2 regions of the Bradyrhizobium sp. 62B genome follow, and region 2 is predicted to be linked to the other one. Evidence: riboswitches for the same ligand, from Rfam matches in the RefSeq annotation. Region 2 holds a riboswitch; the other holds the start of a gene.
What was found. A riboswitch is a leader RNA that binds a small molecule or an ion and turns the genes downstream of it on or off. The one in region 2 is predicted to bind cobalamin.
Positions count from the first base shown of each region.

Region 1: another riboswitch for cobalamin. It lies ahead of ML401_RS16155 (TonB-dependent receptor); the one in region 2 lies ahead of ML401_RS12660 (DUF1636 domain-containing protein).

Region 1 is NZ_CP092841.2:3,448,597-3,452,802, forward strand. It holds gene ML401_RS16130 (adenylate/guanylate cyclase domain-containing protein) at 1-343, shown strand, start outside; gene ML401_RS16135 (hypothetical protein) at 449-640, shown strand; gene ML401_RS16140 (hypothetical protein) at 793-1,002, shown strand; gene ML401_RS16145 (fumarylacetoacetate hydrolase family protein) at 1,108-1,956, shown strand; gene ML401_RS16150 (hypothetical protein) at 2,039-2,296, shown strand; cobalamin riboswitch at 2,344-2,558, shown strand; gene ML401_RS16155 (TonB-dependent receptor) at 2,672-4,206, shown strand, end outside.
Region 2 is NZ_CP092841.2:2,716,236-2,720,441, reverse strand. It holds gene cobN (cobaltochelatase subunit CobN) at 1-733, opposite strand, end outside; gene cobW (cobalamin biosynthesis protein CobW) at 733-1,782, opposite strand; gene ML401_RS12660 (DUF1636 domain-containing protein) at 1,779-2,153, opposite strand; cobalamin riboswitch at 2,247-2,467, opposite strand; gene cobO (cob(I)yrinic acid a,c-diamide adenosyltransferase) at 2,508-3,143, shown strand; gene ML401_RS12650 (cobyric acid synthase) at 3,149-4,206, shown strand, end outside.

The sequences.
Region 1 (4,206 bases), 730 kb from region 2:
GATCTCGCAGGCCACCGCCGAGGCGATCGGATCGCAGCTCGAGCTGCGCGAAATCGATCGCCTGGCAGTCGCCGGCCAGACCGCGCCGCAGACGATCTTCGAGGTGATGGCGAGGGCTGGCGCGCTCACGGATGCGCAATTTGGCTTGCGCACGCACTATGCCGAGGCGCTCGCCGCCTATCGCGCCCGGCGCTTCGATGCGGCGCGCGCGGCCTTTGGCGCGGCGCTCGAAGCCGTCCCCGGCGACGGCCCCTCGCGCACGATGCTCGGCCGCATCGCGCAGTTCGAGGCGAGCCCGCCGGACCAGGGATGGGACGGCGCCTGGCGCCTCGACAGCAAATAGCCTGCCGCACCGGAAAAATTATTTCTACGGGATAACGATGTTCGCCGTGACCTATTTCCCGGGCTTAGGTTGGGTGTCCTTGTGGCGTTTGATGGGGACACGCCGATGCCAGAACTTCAGGACAGGCTGGAACGGTTCGAGACGCTCACCGCCGAATGCGAGCTGATCGCCAAGCTCGCCACCGACAGCACCAAGCGCGAGTTCTATCTGAAGCTTTCGGAGCAGTACCGTCAGCTGGCGCTGGACATGCGGCAGGCGATCGCGACCAAGGCGGCGGAAACTCAGGCGGCGGCCTGAGGCCGGCTGCAATCCGTTCTTAACGTTTGGCGCGCATCCTGATGGCATGCGGGCGTCGCTGATCGGCTGTGCCCGTGTTGGGAAGGCCGGGGTTCGCTGCAATGCAGCGTGCGCCGTGAACGTCGTTTTGCCATGCCTCACAGGGCAATCCCATGCGCCTCGTTGCCGTGATCATCATCGCGCTCATGACGGCGGCCTGCGACCAGGAGCAGGACATCACCGGCTCGACGCCGGTCTGTCCCTTGCGGAACTACAGCTACAACCCCCGCGACATGAACCAGTGCGTCAATGCCTGCAAATCATGCGATCGCGGCACAACCGTCACCTGCACGACCTCCTGCAGCCTCAAGGGCGCGCGCTGAGCGCATCGCCTGCTGCCTTGCAGGGATCGCAACCGCGCCATCCCCGGCCGCCATCGTCCCCGCCATCTCGACCTGATAGGGTCGGTTGGAGCAGGGGGACATCGGATGAAATTCGCAAGCTTTGAAATCAACAACGTGGCGTCATGGGGTCTGGTGGACGGCGACGCCGTGGCCGATCTCGGCGCGGTGCTGGGCGATCGCTATCCCGATCTCAAATCGGCGATCGCCGCGGGCGTTCTGTCCGAGGTCGCCGCCGCGGCAGCCCGGGCGAAGCGCCATCCGCTGGCCAGCATCGCCTTCCTGCCTGTGATCCCGAACCCCGACAAGATCCTCTGCATCGGGCTCAACTATGAGAACCACCGCAAGGAGACCGGGCGTACCGAGGTCGACAATCCCACCGTGTTCGGCCGCTTCGCCAACAGCCAGACCGGGCATCTCACCGACATCATCCGCCCGAAGGTCTCGACCCAGCTCGACTTCGAGGGCGAGCTCGCCGTCGTGATCGGCAAGGCCGGCCGCTACATCCCCCGCGCCGAGGCGTTCGGCCATGTGGCCGGCTATGCCTGCTACAACGAGGGCAGCGTCCGCGACTACCAGCGCCATACCCATCAGTTCACGCCGGGCAAGAACTTTCCCGCCACCGGCGCCTTCGGCCCGTTCCTGGTGACGCCCGACGAGGTCGGAGAGGTCGGGCCGCTGCGGCTGCAGACCCGGCTCAACGGCGAGGTGGTGCAGGACACCACCATCGATCAGATGATCTTCGATATCCCGCGCCAGATCGAATATTGCTCGCAGTTTACCCGGCTCGAGCCCGGCGACGTCATCGCCACCGGCACGCCGGGCGGCGTCGGCTCGCGGCGCACCCCGCCGCTCTGGATGAAGGCGGGCGATGTCGTCGAGGTCGAGATCGACAAGGTCGGCCTGCTGCGCAATGCCGTCGCCGACGAGGCCTGACGGAACCGACGGTGCTGGGGCACCGGAACGATTCACATGGGTTAGCCATTGAAGACGAGGGCAGGACGCGGAGTCCGATGGAATGGGTATGCTCGATCCCGGCCGATTTCTGGTGTCGTGCTCGCATTGCGACGCCTGGCCGATGGCGGCCAATGTGAAGCGGTCGAGCTGGTCGGCGTCGCCGCATGAGGTTCGCTTTGTCTGCACGCGCTGCCGCCGCGAGGAGACTGCGATCGTCTCGGCCTCCGGCGAATTGACCCCGATCAAGCGCGTCGATGTTCCGCCTCGCGATGTCGCTGCCGCCTGGGCCCAGGCCCAGCGTTTGCGAGGGCGGACTTGAGCCGCAGTTGCTACACCGACTGGCCGATTGACTCTCCGGCGGAACGGCACGTAGATGATCGTGACGGTTCTCCTCATGGAGATCAAAAGGGAATGTGGTGCGGGACGTCCCAACGCCGGGATTTGTCTCAACGCCACGGCTGCCCCCGCAACTGTAAGCGGTGAATCTTTCGTCCTGTGCCACTGGGAATCTCGGTCCTGGGAAGGCGACGCAAGGTAACGACCCGCGAGCCAGGAGACCTGCCGTCAGCCGTGGTCACACGCGAGGATGTCGGTCGGGGAGTACAGACATTGGCTTCACCGGAGCAGCCCATCGCTCTGCCGTGAAACCTCGTTCGCTGTGACGTGCCACCGACGTCATACCGAGGTTACAACATTGTCCCGTCTCGCTTCTGCTGCCCGGCGCCTCAGCGTAGGCCTGTTCGCATCCGTCTCGCTCCATTCGCTCGGTCTCTCCGCCGCCTTCGCCCAGCATGCTGTCGCCGAGCAGTTGCCGCCGGTCGAGGTGAGCAAGCCCGACGATCAGAACCGCACGCGGGCCAGGGCGATCGGTGAGGGCGAGACGACGAGGCCGCGGCGAGCCGCGAATGTCGCGCCGGCAGGCAATGGCACCGGCTCATCCGGCCCGGGCTCCGAGGCTGTCGCGGGTGACGGCGGCATCGTCGGAGCCGCCACGACCGTCATCACGGCCGCGGATATCGCGCATGCGCCGTCGCAGACGCTTGCCGAGATCATCGCCACGCAGACTCCGGGAGCCCAGATCACGACGTTCTATGGCGGCCAGATCGGCGCCAAGACCAGCGTGGACCTGCGTGGCTTCGGCGCCTTTGCCACCGCCAACACGCTGGTGCTGGTCAACGGCCGGCGGCTCAATGATGTCGACATGGCGCAGGTGGACCTCTCCACCATCCCGCTCAATTCCATCGAGCGTATCGAGATCACGCGCGGCAACTCCGGCGCGGTGCTCTACGGCGACAACGCGGTCGGCGGCGTGATCAACATCGTCACCAAGACCGGAAGCGGCGGACCGCCCGTGACCGCGCGCATCGAGGCCGCCTTCGGCTCGTTCAACACCAGGCTCGGCAATGTCTCGACCTCGCTCAATTCCGGGCCGTGGTCGACCTCGTTCTACGGCAATGCCGTCAGCACCGACGGCTATCGCGACAACAATCGCTATTCCCAGCAGAATGGCGTCGGCAATCTCAATTACACGACGCCGGGCCTGACGGCGTTTCTCACGGTCACCGGCGACAATCAGGAGCTGCGCCTGCCGGGCGGCCGCACCGTCGATCCCTCCATCGGCCTCGACGAGCTCAAGACCAGCCGCCGAGGCACCAGCACGCCGTTCAACTACGCCAACCAGCAGGGCATTAGCGCGACAGCCGGCTTCACCAAGACCCTGGTCAACGGCGTCGATCTCATCGTCGACGGCGGTGTGCGCGACAAGAAGCAGCAGAGCGCGTTCTTCTCCAGCCCGGCGCCGGTTCCTGCCTTCTTCACCTCGACTTATGTCGATTCCAACCTGACGACGTGGTCGATCACGCCGCGGCTCAGCGTGAAGAGCCTGCTGCTCGGCATGCCGTCGCAGCTCCTGACTGGCATCGACTACTACGATGCGAGCTTCCGGCAGGACCGCGGCGCCGGGCAGGGGCTCGCCGCCTGGCACAATTACGACCTCAGGCAGCAGACGGTCGCCGGTTATTTCCAGCACACATTGGGAGTCGCGCCCACGACCGACATCTCCTACGGGGCGCGGGTGCAGAACGTCAGGCTTGCGGCACGCGACAATTTCGACGCGGCGGCGCCGTTCAACGCCGACATCGGCGCGTCGCCGCTGACCAGCGAGGAGACCCAATATGCGCTGCATCTGGGAGCCGAGCATCGCCTCAATGACGTGGTCTCGCTGTTCGG
Region 2 (4,206 bases):
CCGCGACACCCGGAGCCTTCAGCGAGGTGACGAACGCGCCGAACGCGTCAAAACCCTTCTCGCGCAGCGCCGCGATCAGCGCATCGACCGGGCCGGTGTCGGCGGCCGTGAGATAGGAGCGATAGAAGGTCACCAGCGCGAGGGGCTTCCCCCCGCCGCCCGCCGGCGCAGCAATGACACCGCGCGCGGGATCGTAGAATCCCATCTCGGGCACGGTCATGTCGCCGACTACAGGCCCGGCATAAAGTCCCGAGGCCAGCGCCAGCTGCGCAATCGCCGCTTGCGCCGCGACCGGGCCGCCGGTGTCGCAGAGCACCTTGAGGCGCCGCAGCGTCGAGACCGGCAAGGTCGAATAGGCATCGAGCCTGACGTCGTCGCGGCCATCGGCCGGCAGCACGGCGAGCACGATGCCGCGATCCTTCGCCAGTTGCTGGAGCGCCGCGAGGCCGTATGGCCAATAGGATTCGCCGCCGATCAGCCGCACCAGAATGCCGCGCGCCTGCGACAGCGTGCGCTCGACATAGGTATCGACCGACAGCGGATGACGCAGCTCGGCGAGGTTGGCGAGCCGCAGCGACGGCAGGCTGCTCCGGCCACGGCGCCAGCCGGCTGCGAAGGCAGCAAGGTCAGAATCCGAATACGAGAGCACCACGAGATCGGCCGGGTCCTGGCCGATGTCTCTTGGCGTCGCGGTCTCCTCGAGACCGCGGCTCTCGCGGAAGACGACGTGCATCAGATGCCAAGCCTTGAAATACCAAGTCCTGCCTTGATGGCGGCCTCATCGATATCGCCATGCTCGCCGATCACGACGAGCTTTGATTGCCGGAGACCCGCGCCCCAGGGCTTATCGAACTGATGGCGCACGCGCTCGCCCACGGCCTGCAGCAACAGGCGCATGGGCTTGCCCGCGACCGCGATGTAGCCCTTGGCGCGCAGCACGTTCTGCTCGCGCGCCAGCTTCTGCACCGAGGCGACCAGCGCGTCGATGTCGGCGACCTCAGGGAGATCGATCACGACGGAGGCAAAATCATCGTGCTCGTGCTCCTCCTCGCCGTCGTGATGCGAGGGACGTGCGGCGAGATCGTTCTCGGCGGCAGCGCCGAGGCCGAGGATCACGCGCGCGTCGATCGCGCCGTCAGTGACGGGCAGCATCGGCACGCGGCGCGGCATCTCGGCGGTGATCACAGCCTTGGCGGCTTCGATCCCGGCGGCGCCCGCAAGGTCGGCCTTGGTCAGCAGCACGATGTCGGCGCAGGCGATCTGGTCCTCGAACACTTCCGACAGCGGCGTCTCGTGGTCGAGATTTTCGTCCGCCGCGCGCTGCGCTTCGACCGCATCAGGATCGGGCGCGAAGCGGCCGGCCGCGACGGCCTCGGCATCGGCCAGCGCGATCACGCCGTCGACCGTGATGCGCGAGCGGATCTCGGGCCAGTCGAACGCCTTCAAAAGTGGCTTCGGCAACGCCAGGCCCGAGGTCTCGATCAGGATGTGATCGGGCCGCACCGGGCGCGCCAAGAGCTGCTCCATGGTCGGAATGAAATCATCAGCGACGGTGCAGCAGATGCAGCCATTGGCGAGTTCGACGATGTTCTCTTCGGGGCAATTGGCGTCGGCGCAGGACTTCAGGATCTCGCCGTCGACGCCCTCGCTGCCGAACTCGTTGACGAGCACGGCGAGCTTCTTGCCATTGGGGTTTGCGAGCAGATGCTGGATCAGCGTCGTCTTGCCGGAGCCGAGGAAACCGGTGACCACCGTCACAGGGACTTTTGCGAGCGAGCTCATTCGGCGGCCTCCGGCACGACGGCGACAGGGGGAATGCGGGCAAGCGACTGCTTGCGGAAGATTTCGGGACGACTGCGCCAGGGCACGAGGCCATCGGGCGCGGCCGCATAGGCCGCAGCGCCTGCGACCACGTCCTGCGCATTCGTCTCGGACAAGCGGCCATAGACATAGGACCAGCGGCCGGGCGCGCTGAGCGCGACCGAGCAGCCCTGGCTGCATGCAGAGAGGCATTCGACGGGAACCACATTGACGCCGTCGGGCACGCCGGCCTCGAGGATCGCACCATGCAGGCGCTTGCCGGGCGTCGTCTCGCCCTCGCCGAGCGTCTCGCCGGCACGGCAGGTGATGCAGACATGAAGTGTGACGGTCATCGCCTCTTCCAGATATCAGCGGGAGGCGATGAGGCACACGGACCATTCTTCAGAAGGGTCCGTTTCCCCGTCGCGGAACACCCCGTCCGCCGGTCCAAAACTCGTCGCGCTGGCAGGTCTCCCGGCTTGCGGAGCAGGGTTTTGCCCTTCGATCCCCGCCTTCCCGATTCCCGTGGGAATCAGTGGCTTCGGGCATCTCTCCGGTCACGGTCGCGGGGGCGGCTGCATTTTGGACCCTAATCTTGCCGATTCGGACCCTATCGCATTCCCTCTTCGCCTGTCATAGGACAGGAACCAACGCCGGGCCACCATTTGCCGGTGGCCGCCTCTTGTCAAGCCGAAGGACCGGGACCCATGACGCCTGAACCGGATACCCAAACAACCGAGGACACCGACGTCAGGCACGCCCAGAAAATGGCGAAGAAGAAGGCCGCCCGCGACAAGATCATGGCGACCAAGAGCGGCGAAAAGGGCCTCATCATCGTCCACACCGGCGCCGGCAAGGGCAAGTCCTCCTCGGCTTTCGGCATGATCGTGCGCTGCGTCGCTCACGGCTTCCCCTGCGCCGTCGTGCAGTTCATCAAGGGCGCCTGGGACACCGGCGAGCGGCGCCTGCTCACCGGCCATTTCGGCGAGCTCTGTCAGTTCCACGCGATGGGCGAAGGCTTCACCTGGGAGACACAGGACCGCGCCCGCGACATCGCCGCCGCGCGCGCCGGCTGGGAGAAGGCCAAGGAGCTGATCCTTGACGAGAGCTTGCGCATGGTCGTGCTCGACGAGATCAACATCGCGCTGCGCTACGACTACCTCGACATCGCCGAGGTGGTGGAGTTCCTGACGACCTCGAAGCCGCCGACGACTCACGTCGTGCTCACCGGGCGCAACGCCAAGGACGAGCTGATCGAGATCGCCGATCTCGTCACCGAGATGACGCTGGTCAAGCACCCCTTCCGCTCCGGCATCAAGGCGCAGGCCGGCGTCGAGTTCTGAAGTCGATGGCACGGGCGCTGATGATTCAGGGGGCCGGCTCGGACGTGGGCAAGTCGCTCATCGTCGCCGGTCTCGCGCGCGCCTTCACGCGGCGGGGCTTGCGTGTGCTCCCCTTCAAGCCGCAGAACATGTCGAACAACGCGGCCGTCACCGTCGATGGCGGCGAGATCGGCCGCGCGCAGGCGCTGCAGGCGCTCGCGGCCGGCGTCGAGCCGCACACCGACATGAACCCGGTGCTGCTCAAGCCCGAGACCGATGTCGGCGCGCAGGTCATCGTGCATGGCAAGCGCATCGCGACGGCGCGTGCGCGCGACTACGCGGCCATGAAACCCTCGCTGATGGGCGCGGTGCTGGAGAGCTTTGAGCGGCTGAAGGCGCGCGCCGATCTGGTGCTGGTCGAAGGCGCCGGCAGTCCGGCCGAAGTGAATCTGCGCAAGGCCGACATCGCCAATATGGGCTTTGCGCGCAAGGCCGACGTGCCCGTCGTGCTGATCGGCGACATCGATCGCGGCGGCGTCATCGCGCAGCTCGTCGGCATCAAGACGGTGATCGATCCTGACGATGCCGCGATGATCCAAGGTTTTGTCATCAACAAGTTCCGCGGCGATCCCACGCTGTTCGACGACGGCTACAGGCTGATCGAAGAAAAAAACGCCTGGCGCGGTTTCGGCGTGCTGCCCTGGTTTGCCCGCGCCGGCGAGCTGCCGGCCGAGGATGCGCTAGGGCTCAGCGACGCGCGCAAGCCGGGCCAGTGCAAGATCGCGTGCCTCGCGCTGTCGCGGATCGCCAATTTCGACGATCTCGATCCGCTCAAGCTCGAGCCTTCAGTCGATCTCGTGATGGTGCGCCCCGGCGAAGCAATCCCCGGCGACGTCAGGCTCGTCATCATCCCCGGCTCGAAGTCCACCCGCGGCGATCTCGACTTCCTGCGTGCGCAGGGCTGGGACATCGACCTGCTCGCGCATCATCGCCGGGGCGGCCACGTCCTCGGCCTCTGCGGAGGCTACCAGATGCTCGGGCGCAGCGTCGCCGATCCCGACGGCATTGAAGGGCCCGCGGGCGA